Regions from separate parts of the Phormidesmis priestleyi ULC007 genome, predicted to be linked through region 2. Evidence: predicted binding sites of a transcription regulator. Region 2 holds the regulator's gene; each other region holds the start of a gene.

Region 1 (7,387 bases), on a different contig from region 2:
GAGTGCGAGAAAATTCTCCAGAAGCCAGTGGTAAATGCGGCTTGTTGATGCGATCGATCTCAACATCTTCTAGCTGATTAAGTCCGACGATGTAAACATTCCCACAGAGACACGCCAGCAGAGGCAGAAACCAGGAGAAAGGCTCAAAGACAAAGGGCTGATTAGCGGCAGCGATAAAATACATGCCCAAAACGCTGCAAGAAGTGCCGATGATCGTATGGGGGCGAGAGAATTTCCAGAAAGCATAAAGCCCAGGAGCGTATCTTTGAACTGGGTTTGAGACAAAAGAAACGGACGATTTTGGAGAAGTTCGGCTCATAATAATGTTTGAATTTATGAATAGATTTATATAGTGAGCGATCGCTAAATTATCAGCCTTTAGTCATATTCTGTATATCTTAGATAAAGCAGCCTTGTCTTTGAATTGTAGAGCATCCACCAGCCTGCATTTGAAGGAATTTGTCCGAACTTATTGTCTATCTTTCCTAGCTCAAAGCAGCGCAAATTATTCAAGTCATTCAAGCTTTGTAAATCGACTTCAGATAGTCTTGTCCACGGGTTTAAAGACGATAAAAAACCAGAACGTTCGCGAACGTTTTCTAGAAACCATTGTCTAATTTTTGCAAACTGGTTTGGTTTGCACACCTCAAAAAGCCGTGGTTTAGTTGGCACTGAGTCTTCTTTGACTCGAAATCTTAACCACACATCTTGACCGTCAAACACAAAAAGATATCCGCCTCCAATCTGCTGATCTCCAGTCACTTTAGTCTCAGACTCTTGATGTTGATAAAGCCAAGTGGCATCAGTTGGAGTTGAAAGATCGAAGCGAAAAATCACTATCAGTAGCACAATCAGAATCGAACTAATCAACGCGATGCTGACTAAAACGCCAACAAGAGCGAGTAAAACGTCAACGATTTTGAGATAGATATTTGGTTTTTGAGATCGACGATCGCGACGCGCAAGTCGATTGATCAACAACAGGAGTCTGTTCATTTCGCTGCGGCTTTCAGGTTACTTTGTAGCACAGACTAACCCAAATTTAATTAGCCCGCGATCGTAGCCTCGACTCATGAGTCCCAACGACAGGGCTGCCTGAATAGTCGTCCAGCCCGATGTCAACAGTCCAAAAAAGGCGGCTGGCGTAAAGGCTGAGTCAATGACGACGTTCCAAAAAGGTGCAACGGCGGTTGACCAATCTGCCGATCGCAGATCTTTGAAACCCACTTTACGAGCAATCTGCTCATACTCTGGCAGCGAAATCACATAAGGCAGGCAATAAACTCGATAAATGTCTTCTAAGTGCTTTTGCTCGTCGGCGGTGAGCGGTTGGCGATCGATCTCTCGATGACACCACGTTGCAAAAATAAAGGTGCCACCTGGTTTGAGAACTCGGTGACACTCTTGCAAAAACTTCGCCTTGTCGGGCATGTGTTCGCCACTTTCTAACGACCACACCAAATCAAAAGAATCATCAGCGAAGGGCATTTCTAACGCATTCGCAACTTGAAAGTGAGCGTTGAGTCTGGCGGATTGGGCCCGCTCGATCGCTCGATTAGCTTGAACAGGACTCAACGTAATCCCCGTTGCTTTAGCACCAAATTTCTCGGCTAAATAAAGCGAACTACCGCCAATGCCACAACCAACATCCAGAATATTGTCAGCCTGGGTGACGTTTGCCCAGCGCAACAGTTCTTCAATGAGGTCAATCTGTGCTTGTCTGCGTTCTTTGGGGTCTCGACCGTCTGTCCCATAATAACCGTGGTGCATGTGTTCTCCCCAAACCTGCTCCCACAGACTAGAAGAGGCATCATAAAACTGCTGAATTTGTTGATAGAGGGTCGAAGTCATGCCAGAAACTCATTAAAAGGCTAGAAAACAGCCTACCTTATCGACGACGATTTGATGAGTCTCTGAAGGAGGTTCGCAAGGTACACTAAATTTGCCTCCACATCCCAAACTCCTTCATGACTGTCTCCCGCACCATTTGCCTCGGATTTCTCGCCGTCATTACCACGGGAACGCTGCTATTGATGATGCCGTTCTCTCTCGCCAGTGGCGCTTGGAGCAACCCAGTGGTTGCTTTGTTTACCTCGACCTCAGCAGTTTGTGTGACCGGGCTGTCGGTCGTCGATGTCGGCAAATTCTACTCATTTTGGGGGCAGTTCTTAATCGTGCTGCTGGTGCAAGTTGGCGGACTCGGCTATATGACAGCAACGACAGTGCTGCTGCTGCTGCTCGGCAGGCGGTTGGGACTCAGAGATAAAGTTGCCATTCAACAGTCTTTAGACATCCCAGGGTTATCGGGGTTAGCGATGTTGATCCGATCGATTATCGCCACTACCCTGATTTTTGAACTCACAGGGGTCTTTTTGTTAATGCTGATCTTTGTGCCTCAATTTGGGTTTAACCAAGGGCTGTGGCTCTCAATTTTTCACAGCGTTAATGCCTTTAATAACGCTGGATTTAGCTTGTTCTCCGATAATTTAATTCAGTATGCTAAATCTCCCTTGATGAATGGCGTAATTACGCTGCTGATCATCTTTGGCGGAATTGGCTATCAAGTGATCATGGAGATGTTTTTTTGGGGGCGCGATCGCGTCTCAAACTCTGATAAAAGATCTTTTTTCACACTCAACTTTAAGATTGCGTTGAGCACCACACTAGTCTTATTAGCGATCGGCACACTCGCATTTCTCGCAACCGAATCTCGTAATGTGCAAACGCTGGGTGCTTTGGGCTGGGGCGATCAAATCATGGCAGCCTGGTTTCAGTCGGTGGTGCCACGAACGGCAGGGTTTAATACGATCGACATCAGCAAAATGACCAACGCAGGGTTATTTATTACGATCGCGCTAATGTTTATTGGCGCAAATCCGGGGGGAACGGGTGGCGGCATCAAAACAACGACGTTCCGGGTCTTGATTAGCAGCACCAAAGCCGTCTTGCAAGGCAAAGATGAAGTGCTGTGCTATCACCGCCAGATTCCGGTACCTCTGATTTTAAAGGCGGTAGGCGTTTTGGTAGGTTCTGCTATGACGGTGATCGGCGGAACAATCTTGATTACTCTCACCGATCCAGAGCTTGATTTTATTAATATCTTGTTTGAAGTGGTGTCTGCCTTTGCAACGGTTGGTCTATCCGCAGTCGGAACGCCCAACATCTCGTCCCTCGGACAGATTGTCTTAATTGGAACCATGTATGTCGGTCGTGTGGGAATTTTGCTGCTAGTCGGTGCGCTTCTAGGCGACCCAAAGCCCAGTTTTGTCAATTATCCCGAAGAAAATTTGCTGGTGGGTTAAGCTGCATGCTCAACTCGTTAGATACTTTAAAGGATAACAGGGTCACTCTTTATTTCAAATCCCTTACTAATAGAACTGTGAATCTATCTGCACTTAAATTCTTTCATGGGCTTCGGGCTGATCATAAAAACAAGCAATTTGCGGTGATTGGCTTGGGGCGCTTTGGTCGCGCGGTTTGTTCGACGCTGCACGGTCAGGGATATGACGTTTTAGGGGTTGATTCTGACATGGAGCGAGTCGATCAGGCTTTAAGCGATCGCATCGTTGCCCATTCGCGACAGCTTGACTCAACCCAACCCGCTGCCCTTAAAGAAGCCGGAATTCTTGAGCAAGACACTGTGATTGTGGCGATCGGAAACTATGTTCAAGAAAGCATTATTACGACACTCAATGTCAAAGAGGGCGGCGTTCGTCATGTGATTGCCAAAGCCTCTTCAGAGATTCATGAAAAGCTGCTCAAAAAAGTGGGGGCTGATCATGTGGTGTTTCCCGAACACGACGCGGGCTATAACCTGGCGCGATCGCTGACCAAACCCGGCATTCTAGAACGCTTTGAACTCGACCCCGAAAACAGCATTGTCGAGGTGATCGTGCCCGAAGAATTTGATAATCGCACGATCGCCGAAATAAAACTGCGCGCTCGCTATGGGCTAAATATGCTGGCGTTTAGTCAAGATGGCAAGTTTGTGATCAATCCTGACCCGATCACCATTCTTCGCAAGGGTTCAGCGATCGTGGTGATTGGGGCGAATAAGGACATCGATCGACTACCCATTTAGAACTGTGAATTAAATTAACGTCAGTTCGATGAGTTCCTTCGCCGCAATTGTTTTTGAAATGGCTGTCACTAAAAAAGAGACAACCCCAATGTTGGAGTTGCCTAATCAAGTCTGGAAAGGTGAATTTCAAAGAGTGACTTCTAAGGAATTTTGGAAAGTTAGACGGCTTCCAAATTCTTTTCCCCAGTCCGAATCCGAATTACTTGGTCAACGGGAGTAATAAAGATTTTGCCATCCCCAATTTCCCCAGTGCGGGCAGCAACAATGATTTTTTCAACCACCATATCAACCTGTTCATCTTCGACTACGATTTCGACCTTGAGCTTCTGCAAAAACTCAACTGTGTATTCTGAGCCGCGATAGCGCTCAGTTTGCCCCTTCTGTCGTCCAAAACCCCGGACTTCAGAAACCGTCATGCCCACAATGCCAGCATTGACTAATGCAATCTTGACTTCATCAAGTTTGAACGGGCGGATGATAGCCTCAACCTTCTTCAAGCGCTTACACTCCTTCTCAATTTGTCTGTATCTATCAATCTATCAGCATGACTCTTCTATCACCGTTAGCCAGAAGCGGTTTGTAACGACGACTACCCTTTGAGGTTGAAGTCATGCCTTGTGCAGATATACCCTAGAGTCTCCCACGATCGCGACTCGATTTTTTGACGAACTATTGCACGTCTATTGAGTCTAGCTATCGTTTTATCAACATTTGTGGCAGCTTGTAACGTGCTTTCAGACTTGCCTATTTATTCCCAGACGGCAAGAGGGGGCGCACAATTAAAAAGCCCGTACCAAAAGCTGTGATGACGATCGTCACAATAATTAGCCCTAACAACCAACCGTTTAACTCAGTCGGACGTTTGTCAGCCTGAATTTTGCGACGAGGCTGGCTTTCTTGCTCAAAGACTAGATGATCTGACAACAAGGGCGACTCGTTTGACTCTACTAGGTATTGCTTGGGTAGAGGAGGTGCAGGCGGACGCGCTACTGCTGGAGGAGCGCTAAATCTAGCCTCTAGGTCGGGCATCACCTCTACACGAGGGATTTGAGGCAAATCCATATTCACGGGCGGCAAATTGCTCACGACTTGACGAAGATGTAGAGTCGTCAAGGCGGCCTTCTCAACCTCTTGCCGCAGATAATTATTTTGCTTGGCTAACTGCTGGTTTTGCGCTTTGAGTGCTTCTACAGTTGATCTTGAAGCCTGAAGCTCGGCGGTCACCTCGCGGTAGAGAGAAATGGGCACAGACGGAGAATAAGCACTTGCAGATGAGACAGGTTGCCCGGATGCTTTAGCAGTCCGCGCAGAGGGTTGAGGGTTCACGTTAGAAGTCATAAATTTGCATCACCACAGTCAAACAGTCAGCAGAATCTGGAAAACTATGCCACAGAATAGCTGTAATTTAGGCAATTGAAGCAAAAATAGTCAAGAAATTTGGCAAAAATCACCCGATCGCGACAGATTTCTCTCGATCAGGTGGAAGATGACTCAGAAATTCAAAAACCGCTTGTGTGTTCGTGCTTCGATCGCGACAAGATCGCAAACAGAATTGCTACAATCAATCAGTTTTAGAATGGTCAATACTGACTGAATCCACGATCGCCAATCCACCTCTATGACTCATCCTCAAACGCAAGAAACTTCGTCGGCTCCAGGCGTTAAATATGGCGAACGCATCATCGAAGAAGGTGGACTGATTACCTTCCCCAATCCGCGACCCGGACGGCGCTATACGATCGCCATTACGCTGCCAGAATTTACCTGCAAATGTCCGTTTTCTGGCTACCCTGACTTTGGGACGATCTATGTCACCTATGTGCCCGATCAGCGGGTAGTTGAGCTAAAAGCCATTAAGCTCTATATCAACAGCTACCGCGATCGCTACATCTCTCACGAAGAGTCTGCTAACCAGATTTTGGATGATTTGGTTGCCGCTTGCGATCCGTTAGAAATCAATGTCAGAGCCGACTATACACCTCGTGGGAACGTGCATACAGTCGTTGAAGTGAACCACAAAAAGGGTGAAGCGTAATTTAAGTTCGGCGTGTCAATCGGCGTAACGTTTTCACCCCAGCCCAGCCTAAAAAGCTGCCCACAAAATAAGGGGGGAAGTCTGACCAGCCAAAGGTGTTGCCCAAAACCAATCTTCCGGGTAGGGTGGCGCGAATGGCTTGCAGAAATGGTGGCTTCCAAAGCTGAAGAAACTCGATCGCGCAGGATGTGAGGAAAACGGCGATCGCCACCCGCATCACAGACGCTTTGGGATAGCAACCCATCACCAGCAAAATCCAAAAGATCTGGTAGGTGAGACTGCCGCCGATGTCGTGTAGCCATTCCGCCCCACCCTGCGAAAATCGTACTGCATAACCTATTGGCAGGAGGGCGATCGCGCAGACGAGAAGAGCAACTCGATAAGACATGAATCTACTACGCGATCGTTGAGTTGTGACTTATTCACTGACTGCCTATGAATTTTTAGCTCTAACCAATAAGCCATGTTTAGGTGCAAAAATCATCGCAACCACAAACAGCAGCGTTTGCAGCACTACAATACATCCGCCTGTTGAGCCATCAATGTGGTAGCTGATGTAGGTGCCCATGACGCTAGAAAATACGCCGGAAGCCATCGCAATCAGCACCATGTGGTCAAAGCGATCGCTTAACAAATACGCGGTTGCCCCCGGCGTGACCAACATAGCAACGACTAAAATAATGCCAACGGTTTGCAGCCCAGCAACCGCAGTCAGCGACAGCAAAGACAGCAGAACATAGTAGAGAAAAACAATATTGATCCCGATCGATTGGGCATGAGTCGAGTCAAAGCAAAATAAAACTAAATCTTTGCGTAAAATCGCCAGCGTCACTAGGGTGATCACACTAATGACGATCGTTTGGATAATGTCAGAATCCGAAATTCCTAAGACATTGCCAAACAAAATGTGGCTCAAATCGACTGTGCTGGTGATTTTGGAAATCAGCACAATACCCAACGCAAAAAAGCCAGTAAACACCAATCCAATCACCGTATCTTCTTTAACGCGAGTTTTGGATTTGATAAACCCGATCGCGATTACAGAACCCACACCAAACACAAACGCCCCGATCGCAAAGGGAATATTCAGCACATAAGCAATCACCACTCCTGGCAGCACCGCGTGGGAGACGGCATCGCCCATCAGCGCCCATCCCTTCAAGGTCATGTAGCAAGATAGGGCAGAGCAGACTAACCCCACCAAAGCACTGACGAGAATTGCCTTGACCATAAACTCGTGCTGCAAGGGTGCGGCAAACCACTGAATCAAG
Region 2 (7,387 bases):
TCTACCACATAAGTAGTGTTGCCGTCGATCGCACGATAGCCCCGCTGGGTCGAAGTAGCCGTTACCTGCACCCTGCTATTTGGCTTGCCTTTTTGCCGCCCTAGATAGAAGATTCGTCCCTGAGTGCCCTTTTGACAGACGTTGACTAAGTAGTTTGCGGTCTCGAAGGCGACCAGGCGGCGGTTTTCTGGACTCAGCGTAGTGCAGACTCTTAAATCTGCTTCGGTTGCAGTGGGTGAAGTTGTAACCGCAGGGCGAACAGGTTTTTGAGGCGTGACGATCGGCGATTTCTGCACCGTTGGAGCAGGTCGACTAGACGAACCGGGAAATGCGATCGGGGTTTGATAGCGTCCACTACAGGCTTGCAGCGCCAGGGTTGTCAAAAAGATAGCGCCAGAGAGATGCAAGGTACGCATGATCTATTGTGGGTGTAACTTTGAGTGTCAGTAAGCGAAGATTGCGCCTTTCTTATCAATTTCAAAAGCCCGATCGCCCTGAGTGGTTGCTGGTTGAATCCGAATTTTCACCCGGTTTTCTTTTGCGTCAACCGCAATGTCATATCGCACATAGACGCGATCGCGCACCGGATTGATTGCTAGATAGACGGGAAGCGGCACATTGCTGACTTCATCGGTCTTGCCAGCCGCAATTTTTCTGCCCTTTGTGTGTCCGACTAGCGTATATTCAACGACTTGGCTCGATTCATTAACAAACTGCACCCGCACTGGCTTTTTAGGATTTACATGACCCAGAGGCTGCCAATCGGCGCGAAACGGGCTAGCGGTTTGGGCTGTCGTCCAGACTGGAGCCGCAACACTCGCGCTGACCAATAGTCCGATCGTCAACAGCGCGTTGCTGCAAATGTTCCGTATCATAGATTTTTCTTTAGTTAAGTTAGTAAATTTATCGAGATTCCACAGGACAGGAGCTTGATCGCTGCAAAACACTCACAAAAATTACATCACATTTCCGTGATCTTAGGGAATCTCTTTAGAATTTGGGAATTTGCCCCCGTGAGAAGGGGGCACGATCGTAGAAAATCTAAATAATTTCTCTCGCCCGCTCTTCTGCCACCGTTGTTTCGCTAAACAGAGCAGAATAAACAACTCCTGCAATCACAGCACCCAAAATCGGTGCAACCCAGAATAGCCAAACCTGTCCGAGCAGTTCGCCGCCCACAATCAGCGCAGGGCCGAGACTCCGAGCCGGGTTGACTGAGGTGTTGGTGACCGGAATGCTGATCAGGTGAATCAGCGTTAAAGCGAAACCAATGCCGATCGGAGCAATGCCTTGAGGGGCACGAACATCAGTCGCACCCAAAATAATCATCAAGAAGAAGAACGTCAGCACGACTTCAATCACCAGACAAGCCAGTAAGGAGTAACCACCGGGAGAGTGCGCCCCAAACCCGTTGGTCGCTAGTGGGTTTGAGCCAGATAGCGTGAAGCCTGGTTTACCGCTGGCGATCAGATAAAGCAGACCCGCGGCAGCAATTCCTCCTAGCACTTGCGCCACGATATAGCCCAGCAAGTCTGCGCCACCTCGAAATCGCTTGGCGACAAACAGACCAAATGAGACAGCAGGGTTAAGGTGAGCGCCAGAAATGTGCCCAAGCCCAATTCCTAGCGGAAAGAGTGTTGTTTCACCAATCTTTGCGGCATCAGCAGTGTAAGCAGCCGCTAAAACAGCGCTACCACATCCGCCAAAAACGAGCCAGAATGTGCCGAAAAACTCTGCAATGCAGCGTGTCATCAGTGACATTTTTTTATCCACTCCGTGATTTCAAGTGTGCGATTTGCCTTGTTAAAAGAAACATCAAACGATCGCTTTATAAATCGCGTTATAAATTGTTTGAAGCGATCGTCAAAATCTGCCAACGGGCAAAAATTGCAGAAGCAAATGTCTTTAAACTAGGCGGATGTTTCTATATGCAGAACAGGAATCTAGATACCCTCTTTTAATTCAGGCCAACAGAAGAAAATTAGAGTTTTCCTACGGTTGGATGTAAAAAGGGATAGTGTCGTGATTACGTACTAGATTTTAAGTAGAGGAAGTTAATTCTACATCAGCCATCATCCTGAGCTTAGGCAAGGCTTACGCCCCTGAGTCTAGATTTGCCCTGAGCCAAATTGCTGAAAAAATAGAGTTAATAGGATGTAGTGTGAGGTGCTGTCAGACTTAAGTCAGCTAAATGACTGAAAAAAAGAGGTTTTGTGGTGAGATGCCCGTCTACTCATCGATCGCCAAGGCAGTCGTTTTGTTAGCGATCGGCAAAGAAACCGTGATCAGGGTGCCCTGACCTGCCGCGTTGGCAATTTTTACCGCTCCGCCGTGTAATTCTGCAATCCATTTCACAACCGCTAACCCCAACCCCGCACCAGGGTTACCCGGAATCGAACTCGCATTGCTGGCACGATAAAATCGCTCAAACACTCTCTCACGATCCGCCACAGGAATGCCAATTCCTTGATCTTGAACGCAAAACACAATTCCATTTTGCTGATCGCACAACTCTATCTGCACCGTTCCCCCATCGGGCGAATATCGCAAGGCATTGGCGATCAGTTGCGTCACCATCTGTTTGAGCAACGCCGTATCGGCATAAATGACGATCGATTGCTCCTTGTGCTTTGTAAACACCAGACGATGAAGGCTATCGGGCGAAAGATGCCATTCCGCTACTAGTGTTTGACAAAACTCGGTCAGCTTCAGAGGTTGAGGATTAAATGGCAAAGAGCGAGCTTCTGCTTGCGCCAAGAAAAGCGTATTCTCTAGCATTTGCTGAAGGCGGCTGACACTCTCAGTAATGCGCTGAAAGTGACGATTGTTCAGCAAATTTTCTGGAGAGCCACCTTCTTTATGGGGCGATCGTGCCAACAATTCTGCTGAGAGGGTAATCACAGACAAAGGCGCGTAGAATTCACGAGAAATCCGACTCATTAGCTCTGATTGGAGATCATTTGGGTGTTGCGCTTGAGCCAGAGCAGTTTGTAGGTGAGTTTGCAGATTGAGAAGTTGTTCGTTGCGATCGATGAGTTCTGATGTGCGTGTCTGCACTTTGATTTCTAGCTCTCGGTTCAACCTTTTTAGAACCGTTTCGGCAGCGCGACGATCGGTGAGTTCTTGCTGAAGCTGCACGTTTTGCGCTTGAAGCTGCTGTTGCAACTGACTGAGTTTCAACTGAGTCTCGATTCGTACTAACACTTCGGCAGGTTCAAAAGGCTTGGTGATGTAGTCAGATCCCCCAAAGCGAAACGCCATCACTTTATCGAGCGCTTCATCATTGGCGCTGAGAAAAATAATCGGGATATCGCGAGTGCGATCGCTAGATTTAAGAAAGCTGCACGCCTGATAGCCACTCAACGATGGCATCACAATGTCAAGCAAAATCAGATCGGGAGGATTCAAAATTGCCGCTTGCAGTGCCAACATTCCATCAGTCACTTTGCGAACTTTGTGCCCCTGTTGCGTCAACAACCCTGACAGCGATCGCAAATTGTCTATGTCATCTACGAGTAGGATATCGCCAACAGGTTTTTCAGGTTCGCTAGTCATGAGCTTGGAAAACTAGTAAAAAAAGTCACCTGCTGAGGGTCAGGCTTAAAGCAGAGTATAGCCACTAAACCCTTTTCTGAGAGGTTTACAGAGTGACTAGTCTTTTTCATCACCTTTGAGATAGATTGTCAAGCTTATAGTACGCCTTTAGAGCTAGGAATCGTATGGGCACGACGCGGATCGATCTCGGCTGCCATGCGGAGCGATCGCGCAAACGCTTTAAACGTCGCCTCGATAATGTGATGGGAGTTAATGCCGTCTAGCTGACGAATGTGCAGCGTCATCTGAGAGTGATTGACGATCGCCACAAAAAATTCTCGCACCAGTTGCGTATCATACGTTCCCACTCGCTGAGTCGGAATCTCTAACCCATAACTCAAGTGGGGGCGACCCGAAAAATCAAGCGCAATTTGAACGAGGGCTTCATCGAGCGGCGCAACAAAATGACCAAACCGCACGATGCCTTTGCGATCGCCCAGTGCTTTGGCAAACGCCATTCCCAGCGTAATTCCGACATCTTCGTTGGTGTGGTGATCATCAATCTCGATATCGCCTATTGCTTGCACCTCTAAATCAATCAGCCCGTGTGATGAAATCTGGTGCAGCATATGATCGAGAAAAGGAATTCCCGTTTTGGCAACGCACTGACCTGTGCCATCTAAGTTGAGGCTGATATGCACATCGGTTTCACCTGTTTTGCGGCTGACCGAGGCAGTCCGATTCCCTTCAGGAATGTAGGAAGGCGCAACTTGAAGACGATCGCTGGTCTGCATAGGAGTCATTTTGAAGATTATTTTCCATTATCTCTGCAATCCAAAAAATCCAGCAGCATTTTATTTTAGTCAACACTGCTGGATTTGCTGGTGGGGCGATCGCGTCCCTACTCTGCCGCGCTTTTTGATCCCGTCATCCCCATGATTTCGTATCCAGCATCAACGTAGATCGTTTGTCCCGTAATGCCGCTAGACAAATCACTACACAAAAACGCTGCCGTATTGCCGACTTCTGTTTGAGTCACCGTCCGACCCAGAGGAGCCACCGCTTCAACGTGGTGAATCATATCTAAAATTCCGCCCACCGCCGACGAAGCCAACGTCCGAATCGGGCCGGCTGAGATCGCGTTAACTCGAATATTTTGTGCCCCCATCTCAGAGGCGAGATATCGCACATTCATTTCTAATGCCGCTTTTGCAATCCCCATGACATTGTAATTGGGGATCACTTTCACACCGCCAAAATAGGTCATCGTGACAATGCTGCCGCCGTTGGTCATCAAAGGTTTTGCAACGCCAGCCAGCTTGATTAACGAATAAGCACTGATGTCAAGAGCCGTGGTGAACCCAGCGCGACTCGTTTTGCTAAAGTCGCCAGACAGATCGTCTTTACTGGCAAAGGCTAGACAGTGAATGAGAATATCTAGCTGATTCCATTGGTCGCGCACCGTGTCAAACGTCGCCTGAATCTGGTCATCGTCCTGAACATTTAACGGCAAAAATAAGCTGGGCTGCAATGGCTCTACGAGTTCGGCAACCTTTTTCTCCATCCTTCCCCGTTCATCGGGCAGGTAGGTGATGCCAAGATTTGCGCCCGCTTTGTGGAGTTGTTGAGCAATGCCCCACGCGATCGACTTGTTATTGGCAATTCCAGTCACCAGAGCGTTTTTTCCAGTCAGGTTCAACATAGACATTCATTTCAATAGCATCTACAAGACTACAGTGCGACGGGTAACGGTTGAAGTGCAAATCGCTTTACTTAGCGCTAGGATGTGGGCAAATCTTAATTGAGTTATTGAAAAACTTGAAGTAATAACAGAGTCCCTACCCGGTTTTCAGAAAACTTCCGGCTGCTAGAAGAAATAAGGTAGTATTAGGCACAAAAAGTACCGCGAGAGTGAGTTTAAGTGTTCTAAAGTCATCAATCTCTCACAGAAAAGTCTTAGATTAAGGCTCCGTCGATGACAGGGAGAAAATTGGAGTAGGAGTTACGACAAAGGAAATGGTAGTGACCAAAGAGCGACCCTTAGCAACGATGTTTCGTCAGATTGGTGGAGGAGCCTTCCCGCCAGTCGTAGAGACGTTTGAGCGCGGCAAGACGATTTTCTTTCCAGGCGACCCGGCAGAGCGGGTTTATTTCTTATTAAAAGGGGCAGTGAAGCTCTCTAGAGTTTATGAAGCAGGTGAAGAAATCACCGTTGCCCTACTGCGCGAGAATAGTGTCTTTGGCGTGTTATCGCTGATTACGGGGCAGCGTTCCGATCGCTTCTATCACGCGGTTGCGTTTACCCCGGCTGAGTTGTTGTCGGTGCCGATCGAGCAAGTCGAAAAAGCGCTCAAAGACAACCCCGAATTGTCAATGCTGATGCTGCGGGGTTTGTCGTCTCGAATTCTGCAAACTGAGATGATGATCGAAACTCTGGCCCATCGAGATATGGGTTCTCGCCTAGTTAGCTTCTTGCTGATTCTCTGCCGCGATTTTGGGGTTCCTGGTCAAGATGGGATCACGATCGATCTGAAGCTCTCACACCAGGCCATTGCTGAAGCGATCGGCTCAACTCGCGTCACAGTGACTCGGCTGTTAGGCGATTTACGTCAAGACAAAATGATCTCAATTCACAAGAAAAAAATCACGGTGCATAACCCAGTCACCTTGAGTCAGCAGTTCACTTAGTGATCAGGTAATTCCTGTAACTAATTGATCCTTGTTTCTGTAAATACGATATTCTGTAAAAGCACTAAATCGTAAATACAGAACATGGTTAATAAGAAAACTAAAACTGTCTCAAAATCTAATGGAACGTCAGCACCCACCAATCTGAATGAGTGGGCTGGTGGAAAAAGTGCTGAAGAAAGCCCTGCTCCTGAGGCCTCGGTGTCTGTCGCAGAAACTGTTGCAGCAGCAGTAAAACCTGTTGCCGAAAAAGCAGCTCACGTTGCTAAAAAGATCACAAAAACAAAAGCTGTCGCACCGATCGAAGGGGTGCCTGACGAAAAAGCAGTCGAAATCACCTCCAAAAAGTCCGCTAAAGATACTAAAGATCAGTCTTCTGAGAAATCAGTGAAAATGAAACGGCTGACTTTAGATATCTCTAAGCCGTTGCACAAAGCTATCAAAGCTAAAGCGGTCGAAGAAGGCATTCCGATGGTTGATATGCTGCGATCGCTGCTAGAAAAATATTATGGCAAAAACTAGAAGGCGGTGATTAGGTGCTGACGATGCCTGACCACTGAGCTTTCTTTAATTTTTCACGTCGGTATGAAAAGAAATTCAGAGAGTCTTGATAGGTGCAGTGAGGCGCGATCGCGATCTGTTCTTCGCCAAGTCCCAATCGCTCTAGTTGCAGAGCATTAACTCGTCGCACATCTAATCGCACTCGCCCCGATGTCGAGTCAGACAGCACTGGAGAATTGGGCATTTCTAGTAATCGTTCTACGTTCGCGTCTAAAGAACTTTCTAAATCGAGGTTGATGACAGTCGCTCCGACCTCGACTGCCACATGAGTAGAAACCTGATAGACTTCCCCTGCGATCGCTGGGCCCATCGCTACCCGCAAATCTTGAATTTGGCTCCCTTGCTGGCAGAGACGCGCGATCGTGCCGGGCACAATCTTTTGAGCCGTTCCCCGCCATCCCGCATGGACAGCAGCCACTTGACCTGTCTTGACATCCGCAATCAGCACTGGGGTACAGTCAGCGCTGCAAACCCACATCGCTTGACTGGCTTGCTCCGAAATTACTCCATCGGCATCGGGTAGATTCTCATTCGTTAACGGAGTTGGCATTTCTGACGGTGCCAACACGACGTTGCCATGCACTTGTTTAGCGCGATATGCCTG
Region 3 (7,387 bases), on a different contig from region 2:
TGGGGAGCGTGGTCACTTCAAACCAGTAATCAACCAGCAGTTGCACATCTCGCTTTAGTTGAGCAAAATTAATTGGCTTAACGATGTAGCTATTGACTCCAAATTGATAGCAGTCTTCAATGTCTTTTGGGTTGCTAGACGTGGTGAACACGACAACCGGAATGCTTTTCAGGTTTTTATTTTGTTTAATTTGGCGTAACACTTCTCGTCCATCGGTTCCCGGCAGATTCAAATCCAGCACAATTAGACCAGGACGGGGGGTAATTTGATCGATATAATCGCCTGTTCGATTGAGGAACGCAAGTGCCTGTTCGCCGCTGATACAGCGCTGAATGGAAATTGGAGTGGACGATCGGCGCAAAAATCGTTGCAGTGCCTCAAAATCTTCATTGCTGTCTTCCACAATTAACAACGGGGTGGGTCTGGCAATCATGCGTCTGCCTCCGCTGCCAGGGTGAAGTAAAACGTGCTGCCTTCAGCCGGAATTGATTTTACCCAAATTCTGCCGCCGTGCCGTTCCGCGATTTTGCGGGCGATCGTCAGCCCTGCCCCTGTGCCGCCGCCAAAGTCGTCCCGTCCATGCAGACGGCGAAAGATCTGGAAGATTTTGTCGAGGTGCTCTGGCGGAATGCCAATGCCGTTATCACCCACATAAAATGTGATCGGAGAAACGTTTCCTGCCCCTGCAATTTCTCCTTCCTGTCCTGCCAGATAGCCAATTTCTATCCATTTTTCTGCTTTGTTGTTGTATTTAATCGCGTTGCTAATCAAGTTGGTGAACAGTTCATTCACCTGAGCGCGATCGCATTTAACCTCCGGCAGGAAACGAGGAATGCGAAACTCGACTTCATTTTGCGGTCGGGCGATTGTCAGGGTGGCGATCGTTTGATGGACTAACTCATCGAGGTTCACCGTTTGGCGCATCAATTCGGCGCGTCCCAATCGAGAGAAATGCAGCAGCGAATTGATCAGGTCTTCCATACGTTGCGTCAGCCGCACCATCGTTTGCAGTTTTGCAACGCCATCGCCATCTAATGCCGTTGCATAATCTTCCATCAAGAAGTTGGCATAGTTGTGAATGCCCCGCAGTGGTTCTTTCAAATCGTGGGAGGCGATGTAAGCAAACGAATCGAGTTCTTCATTGCTCCGCTGCAATTCAAAATTCATTAGCGCCAATTCGTCTGCCTGCCGCAACACCACGCCCACCAGCAAACTTCGCAGTTCAATCACGGCTTCAATTTCGCAAGGTTTCCAGGGCAGCGCAGAAGCCCGCACTGTTTCCTGCCACAAATCAAACGATCGCCGCGGAGACATTCGCAAACTGTTGTCTGCTAAAACTTCGACGGGTTTGTTGGGGTTGCCGCCCCAATTTACGGTTTGAACCACCTCCGGGCGAAACCAGAGAATGTAGTTGTGGTGAACTTTGGAAATTTCCAGCGCTAGCACCCCACTGGCGATCGCCTTGAACGACTCGGCAGCGGGATAATTTTGGGAGAGCGATCGCGTTTCAAATAAGCTTTGATGAAAGTGAGGTTTCATCCAGTTGAGTAAGGCACGAACGTCCGCTTCAGCAGGGGTTTCACCCACGCAGATGCATTGGCTGGCGCTACAGATCACGGCTCCGGTTGCATTCACCAGTTGCAAAAGTTCAGGTTCCAGTTGCACCATGCCATCCAGGAAATACTCAGTCTGAGATAACGCTTCAATGAACTGGGCTTGTAATGTCTTTAACTGCACTTTGTAGGCTGTGTCTTCGTTGGTGACTTTATTTGCCAGTTCTGCCGACATCACCTGCCCAATAAACTCGCAAACTGTGCGGATATTGTAGGAAACATATTTGGGAGACAAATGATGGCAGGCAATCAATCCCCACAGCTTTTGATCCTGCATCAGCGAAATGGACATGGAAGCAGTCACGCCCATATTTTGCAGATATTCCAGGTGAAGGGGAGACACACTTCGCAACACGGACAAACTCAGATCAAGCGGTTGCTGAGTGACAGGATTGTTTGTCGGAGTTAACGCGACAGGCTGGTAGCTGACATCGGGAATTAGCCGCAGCCAGTTAAGGGTATACAGGTGTCGAGCTTGCTGGGGAATGTCGGAAGACGGATAGCGTAAGCCCAGAAGGCGTTTTCTGGTTGGTATCTTCTGCGATCACGCTGCCTGATTCCTCCGCATCAAACTGATAGACCATGACGCGATCGAAGCCAGTAATTCGCCGGACTTCTTTGACAACCTCTTGACACATTTCCAGCAGCGTCGGTGCTTTTTGAATGCGGGTAATCGTGCCTTTCACTTGATGATAAAAGTCGAAAAAGTTGGCATGACTCTCGATGGTATTCGGCTCTAATTCCAGCACAATGAACGAATCTAGGCGATGCACAATGCCATCAAACGCGATGGATTGATGCTGCCGCTCGATCGATAAATTGAGCGGATTAACGCTCTCAAAATCCTCTGTCAAACATTGCTGAATTAGCTTAACCTGCTCGTCACCCAATAAATCTGCCAACGGCTGACCTAGCAATTCCTCGGCAGAGCGATTGAGCAGTTCAAACGTGTTGCGGCTTACCTGAAGGATTTCTAGATTGGAACCGTGCAAAACTAGCAGCACCCCATGAGGTTGAACCAGTCCTGGAATGTGGATCGGTTCGCGATCGCAGTTAGTTAAATCGATTGTCAAATCCAGCGTTTCGTCAGACATTATTTAGATTCTTAAATTTCTCGTTGATTTGGCAGTGCTTCTGGAAAATGGCGATCGAGTAACTGTTGACACTGCTGCGATCGCTCTGCTTCAAGAGTGGTGCTTATCTCTTTCAGCATGGCTTTAATCTGTTTTAGTGCCAGGGGAGAGGGTTGCATATGGGTATTTTCCCATCGATTAACGGTGCTGTAAGTCACACCTAAAGCAGCGGCAAATTGTTCTTGGGTCAATCCAGTTAATTGCCGAAGTTCACGAATTAACCGACTAATTTCAGGTTGCTTCAGCATATTTACCTTCAGCACGAAATTCTAGTGTTTTTTGTGTAAAGCACTATGGCAAACGCTACAGAAAATTGTACCTTAGCCTATGAATTCACTTCTTTGTCTTCTAAAAGATTTAATAAGTTGGGTTTTAACGCAATGGTTGAAACTGAGATCGGAGCGGTTGGGTTGAATCGACATGATCAGTATTAGATGCTCATTTCTAGCATTCTTTGAATTGGACGTAGGGCAGCGAGGCGAGTCTGTTCAGGCAAGGTGATTTCTGGCGATCGAGTCTTCATTGCCAGATACAACTTTTCTAATGTGTTGAGTCGCATATGAGGACACTCGTTGCAAGCACAGTTGTTCACTGGCGGAGCGGCGATGAATTGCTTGTTAGGGGCAGCTTTCTGCATTTGATGAAGAATCCCCGCTTCGGTTGCCACAATAAAAGACTCGCTTGAGCTTTTCTGGCAATAGTTCAACAAAGCCGTTGTCGAACCGATGTAGTCGGCGTGGCGCAACACCGCAGGTTCACATTCTGGGTGAGCGATCACCTCAGCTTCAGGATGCTGAATCTTGAGTTGCACCATTTTCTTCTCAGAAAACGTTTCGTGCACCATGCAGCTTCCTTGCCAGAGCACCATTTCTCGCCCAGTTTGTTCGCTGACATACTTACCGAGGTTGCGATCGGGCGCAAAAATAATTGGCTGATCGGCAGGAATTTGACGGACGATCGACACTGCATTCGCGCTGGTGCAAATAATGTCACTCATTGCCTTAATGTCTGCTGTGCAATTTATGTAAGAAATTACCAAATGATCGGGATGTTTTGCCTTAAATTGGGCAAAGGCATCGGGCGGACAACTATCGGCAAGAGAACAACCCGCGTCTAAGTCTGGCAGCAACACCAGTTTGTTAGGATTGAGAATCTTCGCGGTTTCTGCCATAAAATGCACGCCTGCGAAAACAATTACGTCGGCCTCAGTTTTAGCAGCTTGTTGCGAAAGCCCCAAAGAGTCGCCTAAATAATCGGCAACGTCTTGAATATCAGGATCTTGGTAGTAGTGCGCCAAAACCACCGCATTGAGTTCGCGCTTGAGGTCAGCGATCGCACCAAACAAATCACGAGGCAAGCCGACTTTGGGAGAAGAAAGAGTAGTAAACACAATGGCAACCCGAAAACGATGAACCTCTATTCTAGTATTTATAGTTTAATTTACCAAAAATATCAAGACAAGTTTTAGCAGAAGCTACCACTTAAAAAATGAGATCTATCCCTTGTCAGATTCACTCCCCATTCTTCCTCCCGCATCCTTCTAGAATGGGATTAGTAGCCTTTACCGAAACTTTCAAGCTTTGATCCAATCGGAGACTTTAGAACTATTGGAGTGGTCGCGCCTTTGTCAGCACTTAGCGACATTTGCAGCGACGAAATTAGGTGCGATCGCCGCCCGTCGGCTCAAAATTCCGGCTCGTCAAGCAGACACGCTGACGCTGTTAGCGCAAACTCAAGAAGTCTATAGCTTAGAGAGTCGGTTGCCCAGTGGGTTGCGCTTTGACGGCATTGACGATATTGGTGAAGCGATCGAACGTGCCGCCCTGCAAGGCATTTTGTCAGGAGCCGAACTGCTGGCGATCGCCAAGACATTATCAGGTGCTAGAACGCTGCGACGGACGATCGACAACCAAGACGAGATTCCCGTCTTGAGTGTTCTCGTGTCTGAGCTACGAACCTATCCTGAAATTGAGCAGGAAATTTATCGCTGTATTAACGACGACGGTAAGGTGAGTGAGCGGGCGAGTCCTAAACTGGCTGAGATTCGGGCAAAGCAGAAACAACTGCGCGATCGCATTTACGATTTGCTGCAACGACTTATGCAGCGTCAGGCAAACGCCATTCAAGAGCAACTGATCACACAACGCGACGGGCGATATGTTGTTCCGGTGAAAGCGCCTCAAAAAGATGCCGTTCCGGGCATTGTTCACGATACGTCGATGAGCGGGGCAACGCTTTATGTCGAGCCAAACTCAACGATTCAGTTCAACAATCAACTTCGACAGCTCCAGCGTCAAGAACAGGTTGAAGAAGAAGCCGTTCGACGAGTCTTGACAGAACAGGTTGCTGCGGTTCAAGACGACTTAGAAAGACTGCTCGTGATCTGCACCACGCTGGATCTGGCGACGGCTCGGGCCCGCTATAGCCTTTGGTTAGAAGCCAATCCGCCGCGGTTTATCAACTATGTGGCTAGAGAAAATGTGTCTCCTGAAGTCGTGACGCTGCGTCAACTTCGCCATCCGCTGCTCGTTTGGCAACAGCGGCATGAACAGGGTCGATCGGTGATTCCGATCGATTTGTTCATTCAGCCTCAGATTAAAGTTGTGGCGATTACAGGGCCCAATACTGGAGGAAAAACCGTCACGCTCAAGACTTTCGGATTAGCGATTTTGATGGCAAAAGTCGGATTGTTTATCCCGGCTCGTGAGCCTGTAGAGTTGCCCTGGTTTGATCAAGTTCTTGCCGATATTGGCGATGAGCAATCGTTAGAGCAAAGCCTTTCAACGTTTTCGGGTCATATCCGGCGGATTAGTCGCATCTTGAATGCGCTGACAGTTGATGAAGACTCAACGCAGTCAGAGAATTCTGATTTAAAACTCGTCTCAAATTCTCTCGTTTTATTAGATGAAGTCGGAGCCGGAACCGATCCGACCGAAGGTAGTGCGCTTGCGATCGCGCTGCTCAAATATCTCGCCGATCACGCAGCACTGACGATCGCCACAACCCACTTTGGCGAACTTAAAGCGCTTAAATATGAAGACGATCGCTTTGAGAATGCCTCGGTTGAGTTTGATGATGTCTCTTTGTCTCCCACTTATCGCTTGCTGTGGGGCATTCCTGGACGATCGAATGCGCTGACGATCGCGCGTCGCCTCGGACTCAAAGAAGACATCATTCAAAGCGCTCAAGAACAGGTAGGCGGTGCCTCTGAAGATGTCAACCAGGTAATTGCAGGATTAGAATCTCAACGGCGACGACAAGAAACCAAAGCCCAAGAAGCGGCAAAAATCCTGGAGAGTGCCGAAAAACTGTATCGGCAAGTCTCCGACAAAGCTGCCAATCTCCAAGAACGGGAGCGATCGCTGCAACAGGCGCAAGAAAAAGCTGTTCAGGACGCGATCGTTGAGGCAAAGTCTGAAATTGCGAAAGTCATTCGCCAACTGCAAAAGGGCAATGTCACCGCTCAAGATGCCCAACAAGCCACTGATGCCTTAAACCGCATTGCTGAAAAACAGCTTCCTTCTCGCCAACCTGCCAAACCTAAACCGGGATTTCGTCCGCAGGTGGGTGATAAAGTCCGCATTCCTCGATTGGGGCAAACTGCGGAAGTGATCAGTGTTTCAGACGATGAAGAACTGGTCGTGCGGTTTGGTTTAATGAAGATGACCGTTCCTTTGCAGGATGTTGAGTCTTTGACGGGCGAAAAACCTGCCAAGCGAGAAGAGCGCAAATCCGACGATCGTAAATCTGAGGAAAAAACTCCGCCACCTCCCACGCCAGCAATTCGCACGTCTCGCAACACCATTGACATTCGTGGCAATCGGGTTGCCGATGCTGAAATTTTGCTCGATCGAGCGATTTCTGAAGTCGGTGGAGCGATTTGGATTATTCACGGTCACGGCACGGGGAAACTGCGGCAAGGCGTTCATGCATTCTTGCAGCAACATCCGCGCATCCAGCGATTTGAGTTGGCTCCTCCAGAAGACGGTGGTTCTGGAGTAACGATCGCCTATCCGATTTAGTGAAGTTTTACAGAAATCTCAGTTCAACAGATTTACGGATAATGACTAGACGCTCAAACTTTAGCTTCCAGTGATTTGAGAAATTCGGTATTAACGCCTGATTCACGGGTCAGCGCGATTTTGCCTGTGCGAGCGATTTCGCGGATTCCAAACTTATTTAGCACCTGAACGATCGCGACCATCTTCCCTGGATCGCCTACTACTTCCAACGTCAGCGAGTCTTCTGACACATCCACAACTCGTGCGCGGAAAATTTTAGCGAGTTCGACAATTTCCGACCGATTCGTGCTTCCGGCGTTCACTTTCAGCAACATCAACTCCCGCTCCACACAGGGAACTTCGGTAATGTCTTGCACCTTGATCACATTAATCAGCTTGTAGAGTTGTTTGGTCAACTGCTCAATGGTGCGATCGTCTCCCGGCACCACCATTGTGATTCGTGAAACGCCCATTTGCTCGGCTGGGCCTACCGCGAGACTTTCGATATTAAACCCCCGACGGGCAAACAATCCAGCAATCCGAGTCAAAACCCCGGCTTCGTCTTCAACCAGAACAGAAAGGGTGTGCTTCATCGCCGTATTGGTCAACAGAAAAATCAAGTTTTCCTATTCTATCGTGC

Evidence for each region. The regulator NtcA, encoded in region 2, controls nitrogen genes in cyanobacteria. The targets are predictions, from matches to a motif close to TTTGTANNNNNNNNTACAAA.
Region 1: a site for NtcA is predicted at 4,658-4,677, ahead of C7B65_RS16080 (P-II family nitrogen regulator). Genes of this name have one in related genera too.
Region 3: a site for NtcA is predicted at 4,174-4,193, ahead of nadA (quinolinate synthase NadA). Genes of this name have one in related genera too.

What each region holds. Positions count from the first base shown of each region.
Region 1 is NZ_PVWG01000019.1:31,151-38,537, forward strand. It holds gene C7B65_RS16055 (homogentisate phytyltransferase) at 1-319, opposite strand, end outside; gene C7B65_RS16060 (hypothetical protein) at 379-996, opposite strand; gene C7B65_RS16065 (methyltransferase domain-containing protein) at 1,015-1,851, opposite strand; gene C7B65_RS16070 (TrkH family potassium uptake protein) at 1,968-3,302, shown strand; gene C7B65_RS16075 (potassium channel family protein) at 3,380-4,081, shown strand; gene C7B65_RS16080 (P-II family nitrogen regulator) at 4,240-4,578, opposite strand; gene C7B65_RS16085 (hypothetical protein) at 4,826-5,419, opposite strand; gene queF (preQ(1) synthase) at 5,700-6,116, shown strand; gene C7B65_RS16095 (ribosomal maturation YjgA family protein) at 6,118-6,504, opposite strand; gene C7B65_RS16100 (metal ABC transporter permease) at 6,550-7,387, opposite strand, start outside; gene C7B65_RS16105 (metal ABC transporter ATP-binding protein) at 7,383-7,387, opposite strand, start outside.
Region 2 is NZ_PVWG01000009.1:93,131-100,517, reverse strand. It holds gene C7B65_RS10535 (hypothetical protein) at 1-416, opposite strand, end outside; gene C7B65_RS10530 (hypothetical protein) at 444-875, opposite strand; gene aqpZ (aquaporin Z) at 1,042-1,761, opposite strand; gene C7B65_RS10520 (hybrid sensor histidine kinase/response regulator) at 2,230-3,555, opposite strand; gene hisB (imidazoleglycerol-phosphate dehydratase HisB) at 3,690-4,337, opposite strand; gene fabI (enoyl-ACP reductase FabI) at 4,436-5,236, opposite strand; gene ntcA (global nitrogen regulator NtcA) at 5,551-6,222, shown strand; gene C7B65_RS10500 (hypothetical protein) at 6,307-6,744, shown strand; gene pgeF (peptidoglycan editing factor PgeF) at 6,755-7,387, opposite strand, start outside.
Region 3 is NZ_PVWG01000014.1:32,018-39,404, reverse strand. It holds gene C7B65_RS13750 (response regulator) at 1-433, opposite strand, end outside; gene C7B65_RS13745 (ATP-binding protein) at 430-2,052, opposite strand; gene C7B65_RS28785 (hypothetical protein) at 2,066-2,707, opposite strand; gene C7B65_RS13740 (helix-turn-helix domain-containing protein) at 2,719-2,994, opposite strand; gene nadA (quinolinate synthase NadA) at 3,177-4,136, opposite strand; gene C7B65_RS13730 (endonuclease MutS2) at 4,327-6,768, shown strand; gene ilvN (acetolactate synthase small subunit) at 6,822-7,367, opposite strand.